DNA from 2 places in the Brevundimonas sp. FV1ye4L genome. Region 2 is predicted to be linked to the other one. Evidence: riboswitches for the same ligand, from Rfam matches in the RefSeq annotation. Region 2 holds a riboswitch; the other holds the start of a gene.
The links. A riboswitch is a leader RNA that binds a small molecule or an ion and turns the genes downstream of it on or off. The one in region 2 is predicted to bind glycine.
Positions count from the first base shown of each region.

Region 1 (11,313 bases), 190 kb from region 2:
GGCCGCCGGAGGCCTGATGGTCGCCGCCGTCCAGACCTCGATTTTGCTCGGCGCCGTCATTGGCGGCCTCCTGCTGGACCACCTCTCGATCCGCGCCGTCCTGATCGCCAGCGTCGCCCTCGCCGCCATGGCTGTCCTGATCGTCCGCGACGGCCGCGCCCTGCTGAAACCCCGCTGAACACACACCCGGAGCCCCGACATGACCTCGACCTCCCCCAACCTTCAGACCCGAACATCCCCCGCGATGGACCCTAGAGGCCTGATCAAACTGACCGGCGCCGGCATGACCGCCCTGGCCGCCGCGTCGCTCCTCCCCACCTCCGATGCAAAGGCGCAGACCATGACCAATGACTGGGACAAGGTGTTTCCCCGTGACGAGACCGTCGATCATCAGAAGGTCGTCTTCACCAATCGCTTCGGCGTCACCCTGAGCGGCGACCTCTATCGACCCAAGGGCCGGGACGGCGAACGCCTGGCCGCCATCGCCGTCGGTGGTCCATTCGGTGCGGTCAAGGAACAGTCGTCGGGTCTCTATGCCCAGACGATGGCGGCGCGCGGTTTCGTCGCCCTGGCCTTCGATCCGTCCTTCACCGGCGAGAGCGGCGGACAGCCCCGCAACCTCGCCTCGCCCGACATCAATACCGAAGACTTCATGGCGGCGGTCGACTTCCTCGGTCTGCACCCCTCGGTCGATCAAGAGCGGATTGGCGTCATCGGGATCTGCGGATGGGGCGGCATGGCGCTGAACGCCGTCGCGGTCGACAAGCGGGTCAAGGCCGTCGCGACCAGCACCATGTACGACATGAGCCGCGTCATGTCGCGAGGCTACAACGACAGCGTCACCCCTGCGCAGCGGACGCAAACGCTTGAACAAGTGAGCCGTCAGCGCTGGGTCGACGCCCGCAACGGCGTCCCGACCTATGGTCCCAAGGGTAATGTGCTGAGGGGCGGCGAACCCCAGTTCATGGTCGACTACCACGACTTCTACATGACGCCGCGCGGCTACCATGCGCGTGCGGTGAACTCCGGCAACGCCTGGACCGCCACCACCCTGCTCTCGTTCATGAACTTCCCGCTCATGACCTACATCGCGGAGATATCCCCCAGGCCCATTCTGCTGATTCACGGAGAGAACGCCCACTCGCGCTATTTCAGCGAAACGGCCTTTGCGGCGGCGGCCGAACCCAAGGAACTGCTGATCATTCCGGGCGCAAGCCACGTCGATCTCTATGATCGCGTCGATCTGATCCCGTTCGATCGGCTGACCCAATTCTTCCAAGAGCATCTCTCATGATGACTTCGGTTCTCTCAACCACGGCAGCCCTGTTCGGCGGCGAAGCCGCCCCGCAGACGCCAGGAAACGCCCCCTTCATGGATATCACCCGCAAGGCCGACCAGACCACCGTCGAGGGTCCGGCTGAATGGTTCTCGGGACGCGTCACCATCACCAGCCTGTTCCAGCGCGAGGCCCCGTCGCGCGTCAGCGGCGCCATCGTCCACTTCGAGCCCGGAGCCCGCACCGCCTGGCACGTCCATCCGCTAGGCCAGACCCTGATCGTCACCGAGGGCGTCGGGATCAACGAAATATTGTTCCGCCCGACCGCGCAGGAGCCCTAAGTCTCTCAAAAGCTTTTTGTCGGGTGATCGCCAGATCACCCGGCGATGCAGCTTTAAACGGCCTCCCGATGACCGATATCGTCACCTCACGGCAACGTGTCGTTGCCTCAGAGCCGCCGCTTCTTGGGACGAGAGCGGCAACAACCCCATGGCGTCGTTCAGATATTCGTCCAAAGGCCCAGAGAACGGCCAGTCCGAACCCGGCACAAAACGCTCAACGCCGATTCCCCTCATGGCCTCGACCAGTCGCGCCCGGCTTTCCGGCGTTGTCTCAGCATCGAAGACCTGAGCTAGGTCAAAAAAGAGATTCTGCGCCGTGTCAGGCCGTTCCGCCAGAATTTGCCGAAAACCCTCCAATGCGTCCCAGGTGTTCGCGTCCAGCCCGCCCCAGCCGCCGGAATGCGCGATAACGACGGGGATGTTGCGGGCGTGGGGCAGTATCTCTTCGACAAAGATATGGACGTCTCGCGCACCGTAGTCCTCTGTGCGGGTGCGCATGTGGATCATGATGGTCAGTCGGGCGTCGGATGCGGCGTCGAAGACGTCCGCTAGGCGACGGACGTGGGCGGGATTGCGCAGATCGACACCCGAGTTGGTCAGGTGCAACTTCAATCCGTCGGCGAAAGGCTCGTCCCTCCACGCTTCGATCTCAGCCAGAGCATCGGGCGCCACCGGGTTGACCGACACGAAGGCGACCAGTCGCCTTGGATGCGCCGCCGCCGTGGCCACGGTGAAGGCGTTGGCGTCGTGAACCCGCGTTGCGGCGTCGGCCAGGGGGGGAACCATCATCGGGCTTTCAGCCAGATAGGCCGTGGACATCATCCAGGCCGTCTGCACCCCCGCTTCGTCCATATCCGCCAGCAGAGCATCAGCCGTCCGCGGTTCGACGAAGGCCGGGTCGCAGGCGCCGAGCCGTCCCGGACTGCCGCAATAGGCCGGCAAAATCTCGAGAATAGCCGGCGAATGGACGTGGACGTGATGGTCGGTCTGAACCGGGATGCGGGTCTGCGCCATCGCGGGCGCGGCAAGGAGCGTGGCCAAAACCGCGCTCGCCACGACGATGCGTTTGAAAGTCATGGATGGATTTCTGAAAGACGCCGGTCAGGCTCAGCGCGCGGCGTCGCCCAACAACGTCTGTTTCCAGAACAACAGGCTGGTCCAGAAATAGTAGTCCTCGTTCTCCTTCTTGTGGAAACCGTGGCCCTCGTTCTGCGCCAACAGGTGCCAGGCGGTGCCGCCGTTGCTGCGAACCGCGCTGACGATCTGGTCCGCTTCGGACGCCGGCACACGGGGGTCATTGCCGCCTGTGGCGACCAGCAGCGGAATAGTGATCTTGTTCACGCTGGTCAGGGGTGAGATCGCCTGAAGCTGAGCGCGATGGGCCGGATCACGCTCGTCGCCGTATTCCACGCGCCGCAGATCGCGACGATAGGACTGGGTGTTTTCCAGGAAGGTGACGAAGTTGGAGATGGCGACGTAGCAGTTCGCCCCCTTCAGCCGGTCGCTGTAGTGCACCGCCGTAGCGTAGCACATATAGCCGCCGTACGAGACGCCGGTGACGGCGAAGCGCGCGGCGTCCAGGGTCGGATCGACCTCCAGCGCGTCGAGGAAGGCGCCGATGTCCTTGACCGAATTCTCGCGTTGGAACGGGCCGTTGTCCAGATTGACGAACCGCGTGCCGTAACCCGACGACCCCCTCACGTTCGGGAAGAAGAGGGCGACGCCCAGCTCGTTCAGCAGATAGTTCTGAGACCCCAGAAAGTCGGGGCGGGTCTGGCCTTCCGGCCCGCCGTGGATGTCGACGATCAGGGGGCGCTTGCCGGGAAATTTGGTCGCGTCGGGCCGATAGAGGAAGCCGGACACGGTCTCGCCGTCGAAGCTCTTCACCTCGACCAGCTGGGGCTCGATGTTGACGGCGGGGTCCAGGCCGCCGGTCTCGCTGTGGGTCCATTGGGTGACGGCCAGGGTCGTCGGATCGATCGAGAATGCGTCGCCGGACACACGTGCGGACGACAGGCTCAGGCCGATTGCGCCCCAGGGGGCGATGTCGATGGCCGGACCGATGCTGTAGGGGATGACGCCCTGGGGCAGGCCGGTGACGACACGCACGGCGCCCGTGGCGACATCCATGACCTTGAGCCGCGAGACGCCCGCCTCGTTCACCGCATAGGCGACGAAGCTCCCGTCGGGCGCCAGGGCATAGTCGCTGACGTCCCACCGGGTCTCGGGACTGACGGGAACGAAGCCGCCCTGCCCGATCCGCCCCAGACGCAGGAAGTCTGACGCCTTGTTCGACGTCGCCCAGACCGTGCCGTCGGCCGCATACTTGGGATCGACATAGGAGACCTGCTCTGCCGGATCGGTCAGAGGGGTCATGCGGCCGGACGCCAGATCCAGCTCATAGACCACGGCGTTGTTGATCGACATCCGGTTCAGGACGAGGGCCTTCGTCCCGTTCTTGGAGAAGTCGGCGATGTTCCAGCCGCCGCCGGAAACCTGGGCCACCAGACGGTCTGTCGAGGGATTTTCAGGATCGACGACATAGAGGTCCATGTCGGCGCCGTTGCGGCGCGACGAGGCATAGCCGACCCGTTTCCCGTCCGGGCTCCAGGCGCCGAACCAGTTGCGGCTCTTGCCGTCGGTGATGCGGGTCAACCGGCCGCCGGACAGGGTGTAGAGCTGATAGAATTCGTCCCCGCCATTGTCCTTCTGGACCAGCAGGGTCTGGCCGGACGGCGACAGGGCGCCGGCCAGGATCGGCTCCGCCTCGAAACTGATCTGCGTGCGTGCGCCGTCCGGACCGGCGACGACATGAAGCTGGTCCGTCGCGCCGAACCGGGTCTTGATCAGCATCGAACGATCAGCGACGTTCCAGCCCAGGAAGGCGGCCCGGCGCGCCTGGAGATAGGGCTGGGTCGCCGCGACCAGATCGTCAGGCACCGCCGGCAGGCCGTCCGCCACGATGGCGGCCGGCTTGGGCGCTTCAGCCAGGGCCGCAGGGGCGACGCCCAGGGCGAACAATAGGGCCATCGGCAGACGGGTAATCATGGAACAGACCGTGCAGTAATTGGGAGAAGCAAATGGGGGAGATCGCCGGCCCCCTTGGAGGAGCGGGGCCGGCGATCCGGAGCGCGGACCAGAACTAGAAGCGGTACCGCGCGCCAACCGTGACGTACCGACCGATGACGTCGTAGTACGGCGAATAGAGCGACCCGACGGGCGGGTCCTTGTCGAACAGATTGGTCGCGTTGGCGTACAGCTCGACCCCGTTCGCACCGTAGTGTGCCAGGTCGGCCGTCAGCCCCAGATCGACATAGGTGTAGGCGTCGATGTGGTTGTTCGAGATGGCGACGGTGCTGTTGTAATCGCCCGCCGAGATATAGCGGGCCCGCAGGTTCGCGCCGAACACCTCGCCCTTCCAGCCTAGGCTGGCGTTGACGCGCAGCTTGGGCACGCCCAGACCGAAGGAATAGCCCTGGGATTCGACATATTCGATCTCGGTCACGCCGTCGTCGGTGGTCAGGCTGTTCACCCAGGTGCCGACCAGACGCATGGTCACCCGGCCCGTCGCGCCCGGAACCCAGAGATCGGCGTCCGACGCATAGGACGCCTCGGCGTCGATTCCGTCCGTGTGATACTCGGCCAGGTTCACATAGGTGGACAGAGTGCGGGTCAGGTTGCCGGCCGCATCCCGCTCGACCTTGGTGCAGAGATCGAGGTTGCCGTTGTAGCAGCGGTTGACCAGATCCTGGGCTGCAATGGTCGTGATCACGTCGTCGATCTTGATGTCGTAATAGTCGAGCGACAGGTTGAGACCGGGGATGGACGGCGGCGCATAGGTGACGCCGAGGGTCAGGGTGTCCGCCGTCTCGGGACGCAGGTTCGGATTACCGCCGCCGTTGTTCAGCGTGTAGACCAAGGCCCCGTTCTTGGCCGGATCGTTGATGTTGTTCCAGCCGGTCGTGGTGGTGGTGAACAGCTCCGATAGATTGGCCGAGCGGATGTCACGCGACTGGGTCACGCGGCCGCGGAACCCGGGGAAGAACTCGTTGGTGGCGCCGACTTTCCAGGACCAGATCGAGCCCGTGGTGTCGTAGTCCGAGATGCGGGCCGCTGCGTTGAACTGCAGATCGTTTAGGATCGGCAGATCCTTGACGATCGGGACCAGGACTTCGGCGAAGGCCTCCTTGACGCTGAACTCGCCGGACATGGCCGAGAAGCTGAAGGTCTTGAAGGCCTTGGCGGCGTCCAATTCGCCGACGCGCTGATCGGTCTGCTCCTTGCGGGCTTCCAGACCGACGGCGATCGATACGTCGCCGGCCGGCAGGCTGAAAGGCTCGCCGCGCAGGCTGACCCCCGCCACGTCCAGCTTGGTCGTGGTGCGCTGTTGCGGGGTGCCGGTGACATAGTCGATGGCTTCCTGCGTCGGCGAACCCAGGCCGAACAGATTGATCGGGACGCAGCCCGAGTTGGCGTTTGTGAGAGTTACGCGGCAGACCGCCTGCCCCGTGCCGGGATCGATTACGGAATCGACCGCATTGGCGAACTCGGTCTTCAGCAGGAAGCCGGGCGTGTCGATGTTGTTCTCGAACTCGCCGTGGCTGTAATAGACACCCCAGCGCCAGCTGTCGCCGAACTCGCCGTCCACGGCGAGAGTGGCCTGGGTGGTGACGCGCTCGAAATCGATGGTCGAATAGGACAGGTCAGAGTTGAAACGTCCGAAGGTGAAGGAGGTCTGACCGGCGTCCGCCATCTGCTGCTTGATCACGTCGGACAGGAAGGCGTTGTCGATGCTGATCGTCAGGTCGCCGCGGTCATGGTCACCGAACCAGACGTAGTTGTTCCACATCCGCGAGTGACGGACATCGGCCGTGACCCGCAGCTTGTCGCTGATCTCATAGACCGCGCTGGCCAAACCGGTGTAGCGGCGCTGCGGCGTGACCAGGGGGCTGAGGTCGTCGTTCGACGGACCTTCGCCGCCGATCGAGTTCGTACCGCTGACCGTGCCGTAGCCGAAGGCGCGCAGCGTGCCGTCGGAGTTGAACACCTTGCCGGCGTTGACGCCTGACATGATCAGGCCGCCATAGGCGGCGTTGGCGAAGCCGACGTCGGGCGTAATCGCACCGTTGACCGTGGCCCACCGGCCGATGTTCGGGCGCGAGGTCTTCGGGATGACGCCTTCGTTGTCGAGATACTCGCCGCCGATGACGAAGTGACCGCGACCGTCGGCGAAGTCCGTGCCCCAGGCGCCTTCGAACCGTTCCTGTTCGGCGTCGTCATACGAGGAGATGCCGTATTCGGCCCCCAGCTTGCCGCCGGTGAAATACCGGTCGATGCCGATGTTGACGACGCCGGCCACGGCCCCCGATCCCCAGGCTGCGGAGGCGCCGCCGGTGACCACGTCGACGCTCTTGACCAAGACCGACGGCACGGCGTTCAGGTCGTTCTCGCTGGAGACGCGGCGCCCATCGATCAGGACCAGGGTCCGGTTGATGCCCAGACCGCGAAGATCGACCGGTGCGTTGCCGGCGCCGGTGTTGGTGCCGGTCGTCTGGGCCGAGGTGGTGGCGCGAAACTGCGGCATGTCGTTGAGCGCGGCGGCGATATTGGGACGGGCCCCGACCGACAGATCCTCGGCGGACAGGTGGATGGTCGGCGTCGGCGCCTCGAAGCCGGCGCGGTCGATGCGCGAGGCCGTGACGACGATTTCACCAACGGAAGAGTCGGCGTCCGCAGAGCCTTCTGCTTCCTGGGCGTGAACCGAAGTGGCGCAGGCCAATAGCGCAATAGCGCTGCAATAATGGGTCAGGTGACGGTTAAGACGAGACAAAGCGAGATTCCTCATGGCGACGACGCCCCTCCCCAGGGATGCCCAATGCGACTGACGCTCTCCGGCGTCCGTTCGCCCCCGCTGTCATTGGGCCTGAGAGTTTCGGGCCGTCGCCGACCCTTTCTCCTTCGGCGAGGCCGCATCCCCCGGATCCGGCCTTCTCTCCAGCGTTCCTTCAGCAAGACGGTCCGTTTGCCTGAGCGTTTCCGGGGCGGTTGCGCCTTCGGCGTCGGCTGGAGCCGATCTCTCCCGCCTTGCTGAAGCCGAGTAAGATCGACCCTCTCGTTTGTGTCAAATACGCTGGTTGTGCAATTTTATTGCCCAAATAGGCGCAATATTCGCCTATCGTTGCTATGCACGCGTAGATCCCATTGGCCAGATCCGCCGCCCGCTTCGCGGCGCCGGCCGCCATGACGGCGTCGTGACAGGAAGTCGGGATTCGGATCTTTTGGAGTTATCCACAGGAACGATCACGGCGCGGCCGGATCTGAAGGCGCCCTGACGCCGTCCCGCATCGCTTCGCCCCATCGGGTAAGCAAGGTCGCGCGGCGCGCTTGATCCAGATTGGCCAGCAGGGCCGGCCCCACCCGGACAGGTCGAACACCCGGCGCGGCGGGACGCATGGGCGCATACACATCGTCGCGGACTGGTCGAACCCCCAGGGCGCCGATCACCCGCTGCCCTTCTCTGGACAGAAGGAAATCCAGAAACAGCCTCGCCGCATTCGGATGGGCGGCGTTGCGCGGGATGAAGGCCACGCGCGAAACCGACAGGTGATAATCGTCCGGCGTGATCAGTCCGATCTCTGGCGCGCGCGCCGCCCAGGACGCACCGTAGGACTGGTTCATATTATAGGCGAACGCCATCCGCCCATCGGCGATCTGGCCCATCATTCTCTGCCCCGAAGTGTCCAGCCGCGGACGTTGGGCGCCCAGCGCCTCCATCAACGGCCAGGCGTCAGGATAGATCTGCACGTCCGCCGACAACTGCATGAGAGCGACGCCGCTCCGTTCGGCGTCATAGAGGGTCACACGACCGTCAAACACCTCTGGCCGGCTTTTCAGCAGCCGGAGCAGATCCGCATGACTGCGGGGCGCCAGATCGGGCGCGAGCCGGTTTCGATTATAGGCGAACACGATCGGCTCCGCCGTCAATCCATAGCCTTGATCACGCCATACCGACCCGTCGGGCATGGCCGCGCGGTGCGGCGATCTATAGGCTTGGGCATAGCCGTCGTTGATCAGCTTGACCTGCACGTCCATCGCCGTGCTCCAGACCAGATCCGGGCCATCCAACCCGCTGTCCGCAAGCCGCCGCACCTCCTCGGCGATCCGAGTGGAGTTTATGTCCTCAAGACGCACCCGGATCTCGGGCCAGCGACGACGAAAGGCCTCCAACACAGGGCCCATCAGGCTTGTGTTGGTCAGGATGTGCAGCGCCTCTTCTCGCCGCGCCAGCCAGCGCACCCGCGGCGCCGTCCCCGCGCCTTCCGGTTCCGGCGAACAGGCGGCGGCGCTTAACCCGGCCAAGCCGAGAAGCAGATGTCGTCGATCCGTTTTCACCGCTCCGGCTTTCTGGTTATGTGTCACGCATGATCCGTCGCCCCCTCTCGTCGCCATGAGAATACTCGTCGTCGAAGATGACAAGGCGTTGCGGCATTCGCTCGAAGCCAGTCTTCACGATGCGGGTTTCGACGCAAGGTGCGTCGAAAGCGGCGAACAGGCCCTGCAGCTCGAGAGCGCTGAGGTTTTCGACGCCGCCATCCTGGACATCGGCCTTCCCGACATCGACGGCTTCGAAGTGTTGAGGACCCTGAGGCTTCGGGGATCATCAACGCCGGTGCTGATGCTGACCGCGCGCGATGGCCTCGGCGACCGGGTTGCGGGCCTGGACCTTGGGGCCGACGACTATCTGATCAAGCCGTTCGCCCCGTCCGAGTTGGTCGCCCGTCTGCGCGCCATCGTGCGTCGACGCCAGGGGCAGGCGGCCGGCGCCGTGGTGATCGGAACCCTTTTCTGCGACTGGCGCACCGGCCGCGCCCACGTCAACGAGCGCGACCTCGCCCTGCGTCCCCGCGAATGGGCGGCGCTGCGTGTTCTCGCGTCCCGGCCAGGACAGGTGGTGGACCGCGACCTGCTGGCCGCCGAGGTCTTTCCGCAGGACGAGGCGCCCTCGCTCAATGCGCTGGAAATCCATGTCGGCCGGTTGCGGCGCAAGCTTCAGCCTGACGGCCCCGCCGTGACCAACATCCGTGGCCGCGGATATCGTCTCGACCCATGAGCCGCGCGCCGCCTGCTCGTTCCCACAGCCTGGTCAAACGCCTGTTGATTGCACAGGTGGTTCCACTGGCGATCTTCGCCACTGTCGTCCTGGCGGTCGGCGCCTGGACGGCCCAGCGGGTGGTGGCGAACAATGCTGACCGCCTTCTGGCGGGCGCACTTCAGACCATCCGCGAGACGGTGTCGGTCGCCGACGGCCGTATCACCGTGGACGTCGCGCCCTGGGCCCTAGCGCTGCTGGACGGCCCCGAACGCGACGCCGTCTTCTACAGCGTCCGCGAAGGCGACCGGCTGGTCACCGGCTACGCCGAACTGCCGAACCTTCCTCAGGCCCAGGCGGACCAACCCGTCTTTTCAGACCTGTCCGTCAGAGGGGTTTCGGTGCGCATGGCGCAACAGACCCTCATCATCCCCGGTCGTGACGCCCCCGTGCGCGTCTCGGTCGCCCAGAGCTTGGATTCTCGCCGAGCCAGCCTGCGCGAGCTTTACCGCAGCATGCTGCTTCTCCCCGCCCTGCTGGTGGTGCTCGCCGCACTTCTGGTCTGGCCCGCCCTGCAATGGGGATTGAACTCGCTCAAGCGTCTGATTGACGACCTCACGCGCCGCCCCGGCCCCTCGGCCGACTTTGCACCGGCCAATGTCGATCTGGCGCCCCGCGAGCTCTGGCCGGTTCTGACCGCCTTCAATCATCTTCTGGCGCGGCTGGAGACCTCGACCTCCGGCATTCAGCGGTTCGCCGCCGACGCCTCGCATCAACTGCGCACGCCACTTTCGATCGTGTCCGCCAATCTCGAACTTCTGGCAGGCTCGCCACGAGCCTGGACGCCTCAGGAGAAGCGGCTGATCGCCGACTCTCGCGACGCCGTCAGCGGCATGACGCGCCTCGTCGGACAACTGCTTTCCACGGCCCGCGCCGACGGCGCACGGATCTCGTCCTCCGCCGACCTTGGCCGCGCCGCACGCCGCGCCTGTCAGGCCGCCAAAGAGCGCCGCGGCTTTCCCGACGGCGCCCTGCGCCTCCGCCTGCCGGCCGAGTCAGTTGCGGTTCTCGGCGCCGAAGACCTAATCGCCGAACAGATCCTCAATCTTATCGACAACGCCTTCCACCACGGCGCGCCGCCCGTGATGGTTCATGTGCAAACGACGGGTGCGGTCTGCGTCTGGGATCACGGGCCAGGCGTGGATGAGGCCACGCTTCCCCACCTCACCGACCGCTTCTTCCGCGCCAACTCATCCCAGGCGTCCGGCTCCGGCCTCGGCCTGGCGATCGTTCACACGCTGGCCGAAGCCCAAGGCGCGCGATTTAGAGTAACCAATCGCAGCGGAATACGAAGTGGCCTAGTTGGCCGAATTATTTTTCAACTTAGTGTGGAAGGGAAATTTGTAGAGGCTGACGTGCCCCCCCCCCCCCCCCTGAAACTCCTCCAAGAATAGCTAGATTCCGGCCCTTGAAAGGACGGACCAAATGAAGAGATCGCGGTTCACGGATTGATGGGGTGGCGTATACGCCACCCCGAAACAGATCATCGGGATTCTGCGCGAGCAGGAGGCGGGTGTTCCGGTGGCGGACGGGTCCAGCGGATCTAT
Region 1 is NZ_CM178734.1:37,505-48,817, reverse strand. Features, by position in the region: gene ACW17X_RS00200 (MFS transporter) at 1-178, shown strand, start outside; gene ACW17X_RS00195 (alpha/beta hydrolase) at 200-1,294, shown strand; gene ACW17X_RS00190 (cupin domain-containing protein) at 1,291-1,617, shown strand; gene ACW17X_RS00185 (amidohydrolase family protein) at 1,699-2,694, opposite strand; gene ACW17X_RS00180 (S9 family peptidase) at 2,725-4,665, opposite strand; gene ACW17X_RS00175 (TonB-dependent receptor domain-containing protein) at 4,760-7,447, opposite strand; glycine riboswitch at 7,622-7,709, opposite strand; gene ACW17X_RS00170 (ABC transporter substrate-binding protein) at 7,918-8,976, opposite strand; gene ACW17X_RS00165 (response regulator transcription factor) at 9,065-9,727, shown strand; gene ACW17X_RS00160 (sensor histidine kinase) at 9,724-11,160, shown strand.
Region 1: another riboswitch for glycine. It lies ahead of ACW17X_RS00175 (TonB-dependent receptor domain-containing protein); the one in region 2 lies ahead of gcvT (glycine cleavage system aminomethyltransferase GcvT).

Region 2 (11,313 bases):
GGCCGCCGGTCAGGGTGGCGGGCTTTGAAGCGACTTCGTTCGGGGCGGTCGGGCGGCCGACAGTGTTCATGGTGCTCATGGTCGTTATCCCTTACGCGCCGAGGACTTTGGAGAGCGACTTGGCGAGGATCTGGATGTCGACATCCAGGGTGGTCTCGGTCGCGGCGACCAGCAGGACGTCGTCCATGCCGGCGTCGGGGGCCAGGCGGCTGTAGGGCACGCCGGCCAGCACATGATGATCGGCTAGGGTAGAGACGACCTCGGCCGCGTTCCTGGGCAGGCGCACCGCGAACTCGTTGAAGAAGCGGTCCGTCAGAATCTCGACGCCGGGAATCGCCGCCAAGGCGTCGCGCGTGGCGACGGCCTTCTCATGGTTCAGCAGGGCCAGTTTACGCAGGCCCGTCTCGCCCAGCAGGCTCATGTGGATGGTGAAGGCCAGGGTGCAGAGGCCGGAATTGGTGCAGATGTTCGACGTCGCCTTGTCGCGGCGGATATGCTGTTCCCGCGTCGACAGGGTCAGGACGAAGCCGCGCTCGCCGTCGGCGTCCACCGTCTCGCCGGTCAGGCGGCCGGGCATCTGGCGGATCAGCTTCTCGCGGGTGGCGAACAGGCCGACATAAGGACCGCCGAAGTTCAGGGCGTTGCCGATCGACTGGCCCTCGGCCGCGACGATGTCGGCGCCCATCTCGCCGGGCGACTTCAGCAGGCCCATGGACACCGCCTCCGTGACCACGACGATCAGCAGGGCGCCGGCGGCGTGGGCGGCCTCGGCGATCTTCGTGACATCAGTTGCGGTGCCGAAGACGTTCGGGGTCTGGACGACGACGCAGGCGGTGTCGGGACCGATCTGGTCGATCACGGCGGCCTCGGCGTCCAAGGCGGGAGCCAGAACTTCCGTCTCAACGCCGACGGCGTGGACCACGGTCTCGGTCGCCTTGACGTAGTGGGGGTGCACCCCGCCCGAGATCACCGCCTTGTTGCGACGGGTCACGCGGGTCGCCATCAGCACGCCCTCGGCCATGGCGGTCGAGCCGTCATAGAGGGAGGCGTTGGCCACCGGCATGCCGGTCAGGTTCGCGACCTGGGTCTGGAATTCGTACAGATACTGCAGGGTCCCCTGGGCGATTTCCGGCTGATAGGGGGTGTAGCTGGTCAGGAACTCGGACCGCTGGATCACGTGATCCACCGTCGCCGGGACATGGTGCTTGTAGGCCCCTGCGCCGCAGAAGAAGGGCACGGCGCCGGCCGTGGCGTTCTTGGCCGCCATGGCGGACAGGGCGCGTTCGACCTCCATCTCGCCGGCCACGCGGGGCAGGTCCACCGGCCCGTCCAGCCGCGCCGCCTCGGGCACGTCCACGAACAGGTCGTCGATCGATTTCGCGCCGATGGCGGCGAGCATCGCCGTGCGGTCGTAGGGCGTCAGGGGGAGATAACGCATGGTCTTGTCCTGGGCCATGAAAGGCCGAAGACCCGCTGACTCTTAATCAGCGGGTCCGATGGGGGCTTAGAGGGTGGCGAGGAAGGCGTCGTAGGCGGCCTGGTCCATCAGGGCGTCCAGCTCCGAGGCGTCCGACACCTTGATCTTGGCGAACCAGCCGTCGGCCTGCGGGGCGGAGTTGACCGTTTCCGGCGCGGTCGACAGGGCGTCGTTGGCCTCGACCACTTCGCCCGAGACGGGGGCGTAGACGTCCGAGGCGGCCTTGACGCTCTCGACCACGGCGAAGCTGGCGCCCTTGGCGACGGTCTTGCCGACCTCAGGCACTTCCACGAACACCACGTCGCCCAGAGCGTCGGCGGCGTGCTTCGAGATGCCCACGGTGGCGATGTCGCCGTCCAGGCTGACCCACTCGTGATCCTTGGTGAACTTCATGATCTGATCCTCAGACGGTCTTCGGTTTGCGGTAATAGCGCTGCGCCACGAAGGGCATGGCGACGACTTCGGCGGCGGCGGACTTGCCGCGCACGATGACCTTCAGGTCCGTGCCCAGGGCCGCAAAGGCCGGCGGCACGAAGCCCATGGCGATGTTCTTGCCCAGGGTGGGGGAGGGGCCGCCCGAGGTGACCTTGCCGACGACATTGCCCTCTGCGTCGGCGATCTCGGCGCCTTCGCGGGCCGGGGCGCCTTCCTTGACGATCAGGCCCACGCGGACGCGTGCGGCCCCATCGGCCAGTTCCTTCAGGATGCGGTCGGCGCCGTTGAAGTCCGCGCGCTCCTTGCGCGACTTGGACAGGGCGAAGGTCAGCGCCCCTTCGACCGGCGAGGTCGTCGGGTCGATGTCATGGCCGTGCAGCGGCAGGCCGGCTTCGAGCCGCAGGCTGTCGCGGGCGCCCAGGCCGATCGGCTTGACGCGGGCGTCTTCCAGGATGGTGTTCCAGACGCGCTCGGCCTGGTCCGCCGGGACCGAGATCTCATAGCCGTCCTCGCCGGTATAGCCCGAACGCGAGACATAGCAGTCGACGCCGAACAGCATCAGCCGGGCGCATTCCATGAAGCCCATTTCCGCCAGGATCGGTTCGTGGGCGGCCATGACCTCGGCGGCCTCCGGCCCCTGGATGGCGATCAAGGCGCGGTCCAGCACCGTTAGCTTGGCGTCGCCTTCGAGGTTCGCCTCCCAGAAGGCGAAATCCTCGTCCTTGTTGCCGGCGTTGACGACGACGAACAGGCCGTCGTGGTCGGGGCGGCCGGCCATCAGGTCGTCGATGATCCCGCCGTCCTTGTTCAGCAGCAGCGAATACTTCTGCTTGCCGGCCTTCAGGATTTCATAGTCGCCGGGCACGAACCGCTCGAACTGGGCGGTGGCGTCGGCGCCGGTGATCTTGCACTGGCCCATGTGAGACACGTCGAACAGGCCGGCGTGTTCGCGGGTCCAGCGGTGCTCGGCCAGGACGCCCTCATACTGAACCGGCATGTCATAGCCGCCGAAGCCCACCATACGGGCCCCCAGGGCGCGGTGCGCGGCGTTCAGGGGCGTGGTCTTCAGGGTTTGGTCGGTCATGGTTCAGACTTTCACGGTCGCGTGTTTTGGCGGAGCTCCGCCGTCGTCGCGCCCCCGCTGTCCTGAAGCCTGAGAGATTCCGGCGGTCAGACCGCCTTGCTCCGTCGGCGCGCCCCTAAGAGCGGCTTTCCAGCGTCCGTATGCTGTCGCGGTCCGTTTGCCTGAGCGTTTCCGGGGCGGTTGCGCCTTCGGCGTCGGCACGCTGAAAGCGCGCCGAACTCTCCCGCGAGAGCGCCCGACCTAAGGCATCGACTCAGGCTCAAAGTCAAGCGCCGTCGGCCCGATCTGGCGCGCATCTACGAGCCGCATGGCCATTCCGAGGACAAGCTGTACCCGGTCGTAGTCTATTTTCACCGTTCAACGCACGAGTTCTTCGGCATGGCCATGGTCATGCCCGACGCTATGGCGGCCCAAACCTTCGCCGCCCACGAACTGAAGCGCGCATTCGATACGGCGATCCTGCCGATTTGACCTTGCTCAAAGCCTAGAAAGACAGGGGTGAGATGTCCCGTACCCGGTACGATTTTAGGGCATGCTTCCCTAGCGGCATCTTGCGCTCGCCGCAGAGTGGCGCATCCTCCCGTGTAACGGTCGCGATACACGACGATCGTGGGAGGAAATAAATGTCACGCTATCTCACCGGCGGCGCCGTCGCCGCCTTGGTCGTCGCCGCCTGCGCCTTTGCGGGCTCGGCCTCGGCCCAGACCTACAACCGACTGGTCGTGTTCGGCGACAGCCTGAGCGACAACGGCAATCTGTATCTCGCGTCCGGCGGCACGCAGCCGCCCAGCCCGCCCTATTTCCAGGGGCGTTTCTCGACGGGTCCGGTGTTTACGGAACTGCTGGGCTTCAACGCGGTCAATTTCACCGGATCCGTCAGCGGCAGCATCAACTACGCCTTCGGGGGCGCCCGCACCGACGCCTCGGTTGGCCCGCCGCCGGGCATGCTGACCCAGTTGGCCGCCTACACCAGCAGGGGCGGGACCTTCGGATCCAATGATCTGGTCAGCGTCCTGGGCGGCGCCAATGACATCTTCCAGGGCCTGCCTGCCGCCGGCGCCTCCGCCAGTCCGGTGGCGGCCATCACTCCTGTGGCGACGACGGCTGCCGCCAACATCAACAGCCTGGTCAACAGCGTCGCCGGGGCGGGAGCGGGGACCGTACTGGTGACCAACCTGCCCAAACTCAGCCTGACTCCGCAGTTCCGCGGCACGGCGGCGGCGCCCCTGGCCGATTATGCGGTGACGACTTTCAACTCGAGCCTGCTGACGGGTTTGAACACGACGGCGGCCGCGCGGCCCGGCAGCAACATCATCCTGATGGACCTGTTCAAGATCGGCGACACCGTGGCCGCCAATCCCGGTCAGTTCGGCATCACCAATGTCACCCAGGCCTGTTTCAACGGGGTGACGGTCTGTTCGAACCCTAACAGCTACTTCTACCTCGACGGGGTGCATCCGACCGCAGCTGGGCACCAGATCATCGCTCGTCTGGCGACCGACTACCTCTATTACGGCGATATTGGTTCTCAGGCGGCCTTGCAGGGCGAAACCGCCTTCCGGCACCGCGAGGACGCCCTGGATGCGGCGAGCGAAGCCCTGTCCGGGCGTGAAGCCTGGGAGGCCGGCGTGGCGGTCACCGCCTCGGCCATGGTCGACAGCGTGGATACGGACGCCCGGGGCGCGGTCACTGAATCGTCCAGCGACGGCTGGGGCGGTCGTATCGCGCTGGAGGCTGGACCGTCGGCGAATTGGCGCTTCGGCATGGCCGGCACGGCGCGCAAGACCGATGTCGAGAGCCAGGCTCTGACGTTCAACGTCGAGAGCTTCGGCCTGGATCTGTATGGCGGCTGGCGCTCAGGCGACCTGTTCGTCAATGCGGCGGTCGGGGTGGCGCGCGACAATATCGACGACATCGAGCGCACCACCAGCCTGGCGCCCATCGTCCACACGGCCGAGACCCGCGCCTTCAGCACGGGCGCTCGACTGCAGGGCGGGATGTGGTTCGACATGGGGGGCGTGGCCCTGTCGCCGCGCGCCGCCGTGACCTGGGCGACCAGCGACGTCGACGGCTATTGGGAGCAGGGCGTCGCCGCCCAGTACCAATATGAGGACCGCGAGATGAAGGCGATCAGCGGCGAGATCGCGCTGCGGGCCGAGGCGGAAATGGGCGGGTTCGGCCTGTTCGCCGAGGGCGGCTATCGCGACGCCCTGGACGACAGTTCGGACCCGGTGCGCGTCGGGATCTACAACAACCCGGCGCAGGTGCTGGAGCGGGAGGTCGAGGATCCCTTCGGCGGCCAGTTCCTGGCCTCGGCCGGGGTCGAAGGCTCGGTGGGACCGGTCAAGGTGACGGTCGCCTATCGTGGCCGGTACGGCGAACACGCCGACAGCCATATGGGCGGCATTCAGTTGCGGCTGCCGTTGTAAGACAAAGGGCGGGGAAGGGGCCTCAGCGCCCCTTCTTGCGCACCCACATGGCGGCGTCGGCCTCGGTCAGCCAGACCTCGGGGTCCGAATGGCCGTCCCAGGCGCGGACGCCGAACGAGCCGCCCAGCGGGGTCTGCTCGCCGTTCCAGACGAAGCCTTCCGTCTTCAAAGCTTCGGCCAGCTGGCGCGCCTTGGCCCGGCCTTCCTCGACGCCGGCGTTCAGCATCAGCAAGGCGAACTCGTCGCCGCCCAGTCGCCCCACGGCGTCTGATTCGCGCAGGTGGCCCAGCATCATCCGCGCTACGGCCACCAGGGCGGCGTCGCCAGCGGCATGGCCCAGCCGGTCGTTGACGCCCTTGAACCCGTCCATGTCGAGGTACAGTAGCACCGCAGGCACATCGTGCCGCTGGCAGTAGGCCATGGTGCGCTGGAGGGCGGCGATGAAGCCGCGGCGATTGAGGGCCGGGGTCAGGACGTCGTGATCCGCCGCCGCCTCGGCCGCAGCGGCGCGCTGCTTCCAGGCGTCCAGCTCGGCGCGCAGGCGCTCGATCTCGGCGGTCAGGTCGTGTTCGGCCACGTCGGTCACGGCGCAGGCAGGCTCCGGCGGCGCGACTCAGTCGGACGCGCGATAGGCAGATGGTAGAGGCTGAACGGCCGAGATTGAAGGCGGGGCCGTACCGAAACCCATCTCAACCTCAGCCTGTTTCGGTTGCGGGCGTCCGCCGCGTGCTGTAACGGGCGGCCTTTCCGCGAGGGGCCTTGAAGATATGGCGACTTCCGCAACGCCGGTGGCGATCATCATGGGCAGTCGTTCGGACTGGCCGACGATGAAGCTGGCCGCCGACAAACTGGATCAATTGGGCGTCGCCTGGACGGCCAAGGTCGTCAGCGCGCACCGCACCCCCCAGCGGCTGGTCGAGTTCTCGACCGGCGCCAAGGCGGCGGGTTTCAAGGTCATCATCGCTGGGGCCGGGGGCGCCGCCCACCTGCCGGGCATGGCCGCCTCGATGACCGAACTGCCGGTGCTGGGCGTGCCGGTTCAGTCCAAGGCCCTGAAGGGCATGGATAGCCTGTTGTCCATCGTGCAGATGCCGGCCGGGGTTCCGGTCGCCACCCTGGCGATCGGCGAGGCGGGCGCCGCCAACGCCGGCATTCTGGCCGCCCAGATCCTGGCCCTGTCGGACGAGGCCCTGGCCGCACGTCTGGCCGCCTTCCGCGCCGCCCAGACGGATTCCGTCGCCGAAACCGTCGAGGACTGAGTGCCCACGCTTCCGCTTCCCCCCGGTTCGACCCTCGGCATTCTCGGCGGAGGCCAACTGGGCCGGATGCTGAGCCAGGCCGCGTCGCGCCTGGGCTTCGACGTGGTGATTCTGGATCCGGAGCCGGACAGCCCGGCGGGCCGGGTCTCGACCGCCCAGATCGTCGCCGCCTATGACGATCCCGAGGCCCTGACGGCTCTGGGTCGGGCGGCCGATGTCGTGACCTTCGAGTTCGAGAACGTGCCCGCCGCCTCCATCGAACGGCTGGCCGAGGCCGGGGCCCTGGTCGCGCCGGGCCCCACGGCCCTGCGCGTGTCGCAGGACCGGGTGGACGAGAAAACCTTCCTGAACGCCGTCGGCGCCCCGACGGTCGCCTTCGCTGTGGTCGATACGCTGGACGATCTGGTCGTCGGCCTGACGGAACTGGGCCTGCCGGCCCTGCTGAAGACGCGTCGCGAAGGCTATGACGGCAAGGGCCAAGTCTGGATCCACACCATCGAGGACGCGCCTGCGGCGCTGGAAAGCCTGGGCGGTCGCCCGGCGATCCTGGAGGCCAAGGCGACCTTCGTGCGCGAGCTGTCGGTCATCGCCGCCCGCGACTGGGACGGGCATATGGCGGTCTATCCCCTGGGGGAGAACCGCCATGAGGGCGGCGTCCTTCGCACCACACTTGCGCCCGCCGCCGTGGACGAAAAGACCCAGGTCCGCGCCCGCGCCATCGCTGAGGCGATCCTGGACGGTCTGGATTATGTGGGCGTCGTGGGCGTCGAGCTGTTCGACCTCGGGGACGACATCCTGCTGGTCAACGAGATCGCGCCCCGCGTCCACAACACCGGCCACTGGACCCAGGACGGCTGCGTCTGCGACCAGTTCGAACAGCATATCCGCGCCGTCGCCGGCTGGCCTCTGGGCCCGACGACGGCCCATGCCCGCGTCGAGATGAAGAACCTGCTGGGCGACGAGGTCGATGAGTGGCGGGCTTTGTCGGCCAAGGCGGATGAGCGTCTGCACCTGTACGGCAAGACCGAGGCCCGGCCAGGCCGCAAGATGGCGCATGTGAACCGGGTGCTGGGGGCGGTCTGAGTTCACCCATTGCCCCGTCATCCTCGGGCTTGACCCGAGGATCAGATGTGGACCTGGCGTTGCGTATCACGTTCGCATAAGCGGCGGATGGCCCGGTCCTCGGTTAAAGCCCGAGGATGGCGGAAAAGGGGGAGTTGGCTTTACTCCCGCGCCCCGTACCGCACGCGACTCAGTACATCCGTCACCTTGCGGAACGGCGCTTCGAAGTCCTTGCCGGCCTTCCACTTCTCGAAGGCCATGACGTTTTCGATGCGGCGGGCGACGAAGGCTTCCGCCGCCTCGCGGCCGTCGAACCAGCGCATCGTCAGGGCGGGGATCAGTATGCCCGACAGGATGGTGCGCTTCGAATAGTGGTTCCAGTCGGTCGATTCGTCGCCGGCCCAGCGCCACAGATGGTCGGCGCTTTCCCAGGCCAGTTTCAGGCCCAGATCGGCATTGACCGGCAGGGCGAGGAAGGCGGCGCAACGGCGCGTGGCCTCCAGGTCAGCGGCGCCGGCCTCCATCCGTTCGGACACGGCGCGGGCGATTCGTTCGCGAATCTTCAAAGACTTGGCGTCGATCGCCGCCAGGGCTTCCAGCGCACGGGCGTCGTGACGGCGCGACAGCAGGGCGGCCAGATCGCGCGCGCCGTTGGGCAGCAGCAGTTCCTCGTCGCCGCGCGACAGGCCGCAGGCCTCGCAGGCTTCGCGGACCAGACGGGCGTTCCAGCCCAGGGCGGGCGCTCGGGCGACGGCCGCGTCCAGCACGGTCTGTTCAGTCCGGTCGGCCCAGTCGTCATTCTGTGTCATGGGTCGATCATACGCCGGTCCGATCGGGGTTTCGAGCCTCGAAGAATGGTTGCGACGAACTGGCCAGGCGATCTGGACAGAAACGGGCGGCTCGTGTACTAGCGCGCCTTCATCCGAGGGCTTGGCTTTCGGACGCTGATTTTATTTGTTCGCCCGTCTCCCTCAACAGGACGCGGCGGGCGGCCAAAGGAGAGTTCAACCTGGTACAGATTTTCGTTCGCGATAATAACGTCGATCAAGCGCTGAAAGCCCTCAAGAAGAAGATGCAACGCGAAGGCAGCTTCCGTGAAATGAAGCGCCACGTGCATTACGAAAAGCCGTCGGAAAAGCGCGCCCGTCAAAAGGCCGAGGCTGTCCGTCGCGCTCGCAAGCTGGCTCGCAAGCGCGCCCAGCGCGAGGGTCTGCTGCCCGCGCCGAAGCCGCGCGTTCCGGGCGCCGGCGCCGGCAGCCGGTAAGTTCTCGCGAACTGAAGAATTCGAGGCCGTCTCCGCAAGGAGGCGGCCTTTTTCTTGGTCTGGCTCTGATCCGTCGTTGCGCCGCACGCCTTGATCCCGCCCGAAAAGCCGGGCGGTATGGGGAGATTGAAGGCTGTGCTTCCCGGATGACAATGACGACTCGCTCGATCGTGCTCGCCGCCGCCCTGGCCCTGTCGGCCTGCGGCAATCCCACCAACTCCAAGGCGCAGGAGGGCGAGTTCGCCCAGCCGACCCGCACGGCCCCCAGTGACGCGGCGGGGATGAAGTCCAGCTTCGCCCCTGTGGTGCGATCGGCCGCTCCGGCGGTGGTCAATATCTCGGCCCGCAGCGTCCAGCGGGTCCAGGCGGATCCCTTCTTCCAGTTCTTCGGCGGCGGCATGCCTCAGGCGCGGGTGGCCGAATCCGTGGGCTCGGGCGTCATCGTGCGATCCGACGGAATCGTGGTGACCAACAACCACGTCATCCAGGGCGCCCAGCAGATCAAGGTCGTGCTGAACGACCGGCGCGAGTTTCCGGCCACCGTCATCCTGGCCGACGAGCGCAGTGACATCGCCGTGCTGAGGCTGGAGAACGTCAGCGACCGCCTGCCGGTCCTGGCCATCGACGATCAGGAGGAGCAGCAGGTCGGCGACCTGGTTCTGGCCATCGGCAATCCCTTCGGGGTGGGCCAGACCGTGACCAACGGCATCATCTCGGCCCTGAACCGGACTGAGACCGGCATTTCCGACAGCGGCTCCTTCATCCAGACCGACGCGGCCATCAACCCCGGCAATTCCGGCGGGGCGCTGGTGGACATGGACGGCGACCTGATCGGCATCAACACCGCCATCTTCTCGCGCTCGGGCTCGTCCGCCGGGGTCGGGTTCGCCGTGCCCGCCGCCATGGTCAAGCGGGTGGTCGATTCGGCTCTGGGCGGGGCCAAGGCGGTGGTCCGACCGTGGCTGGGCGTAAAGGGCGACACCGTCACCGGCGACATCGCCGGCAGCCTGGGCCTGAGCCGGCCGCAGGGGCTGGTGGTCACCGACGTCTATGCGAACGGTCCCGCCGCCCGCGCGGGCATCCGCCAAGGCGACGTCATCACCGCCGTGGACGGCCAGGAGATCAACGACCAGAACGGGCTGAACTACCGCATCGGCTCTCGCAATCCGAACGACCAGGTTCAGGTCGCCATCCTGCGTGACGGTCGGGCCCAGACCCTGACCGCGCGCGTTCAGACCCTGCCGGGCGACGCTGATCCGGATCAAGGCGTGACCATCCAGTCCGGCCCCTTCGCCGGCGCCGAGGTGGTGGCCCTGAATCCCGCCCTGGCCGACCGGCTGGGCGGAGATCCGTTCGCGACGGGCGTGATCGTCACCGGCGTCTCGGGCCGAGGCTACGCCGCCCGCGCCGGCTTCCGCCAGAATGACCTGATCGTCAGCATCAACGGCCGCGCGATCGTCTCGGCGCGCGACGTCGAAGCCGCCGGCGCAGGTCGCGGCCCGTGGGAGATCGTCGTCAACCGTGGCGGGCGTCAGATCAGGGGCGTGCTGAGATAGGGACTGGACACAGTTATCGGTTGTGGAAGATGGTTGGGAAATGGGTGAACCATCTATTTTCGAGCTTTTCATCGCAGCCGTTGGCTTTGCGGTCTTCGTGGTCGCCGCCTGGAGGCTTGCTTCGTGGTTCACAAAGCGGGGGAAGGTGATCCGACCCCTCACGCTGATGGATTCACTCATGACGAAGGCCGAGAAGGCGGCGGCTAAACAGAGGCGCGTCGAAGGGACGCCGGGCAAGCACGATTGATCCCGTATCAGCCCTTCGTCGGTCCGCCGATCGACCAGGTGTGGCCGAAGGGGTCGCGAAGGACGCCGTAGCGGTCGCCCCAGAACTGGTCCGCCATGTCCATCAGCGGCTCAGCGCCGCCGACAGTCATGGCCCTGGTCCACCAGGCGTCCGGGTCGGCGACCCGGAGATGAAGGGTCACCCCGACCGGGCGAATGTCCGCCTGACCCGTGTATTCCGGGAACTCGTCGTTCAGCATCAGGCTGGCGCCGTTCACCTTCAGATGGGCGTGGATCAACCGTTCGCCGTCTTCGGCCAGGCGGCGATCCAGCACCTCGGCGCCGAAGGCGATGATGTAGAAGTCGACGGCGGCCGAGGCCCCGCGCGACGGAATCGTCAGGTGCGGGGTGAGGCCTGAGCTGGGGCCTTGGTTCGGATGGGCGTCGGTCATGATCGATCTCTACAGCGCTGACCGATACTAACGGGTGAAAACCGCTTTAGGCACGACTACATAGGTCGCA
Region 2 is NZ_CM178734.1:231,262-242,574, forward strand. Features, by position in the region: gene gcvPB (aminomethyl-transferring glycine dehydrogenase subunit GcvPB) at 1-79, opposite strand, end outside; gene gcvPA (aminomethyl-transferring glycine dehydrogenase subunit GcvPA) at 92-1,438, opposite strand; gene gcvH (glycine cleavage system protein GcvH) at 1,505-1,870, opposite strand; gene gcvT (glycine cleavage system aminomethyltransferase GcvT) at 1,881-2,996, opposite strand; glycine riboswitch at 3,052-3,131, opposite strand; glycine riboswitch at 3,136-3,232, opposite strand; gene ACW17X_RS01085 (autotransporter domain-containing protein) at 3,620-5,425, shown strand; gene ACW17X_RS01090 (GGDEF domain-containing protein) at 5,448-6,011, opposite strand; gene purE (5-(carboxyamino)imidazole ribonucleotide mutase) at 6,193-6,684, shown strand; gene ACW17X_RS01100 (5-(carboxyamino)imidazole ribonucleotide synthase) at 6,685-7,767, shown strand; gene ACW17X_RS01105 (COQ9 family protein) at 7,908-8,555, opposite strand; gene rpsU (30S ribosomal protein S21) at 8,756-9,010, shown strand; gene ACW17X_RS01115 (Do family serine endopeptidase) at 9,163-10,566, shown strand; gene ACW17X_RS01120 (hypothetical protein) at 10,607-10,813, shown strand; gene ACW17X_RS01125 (VOC family protein) at 10,821-11,243, opposite strand.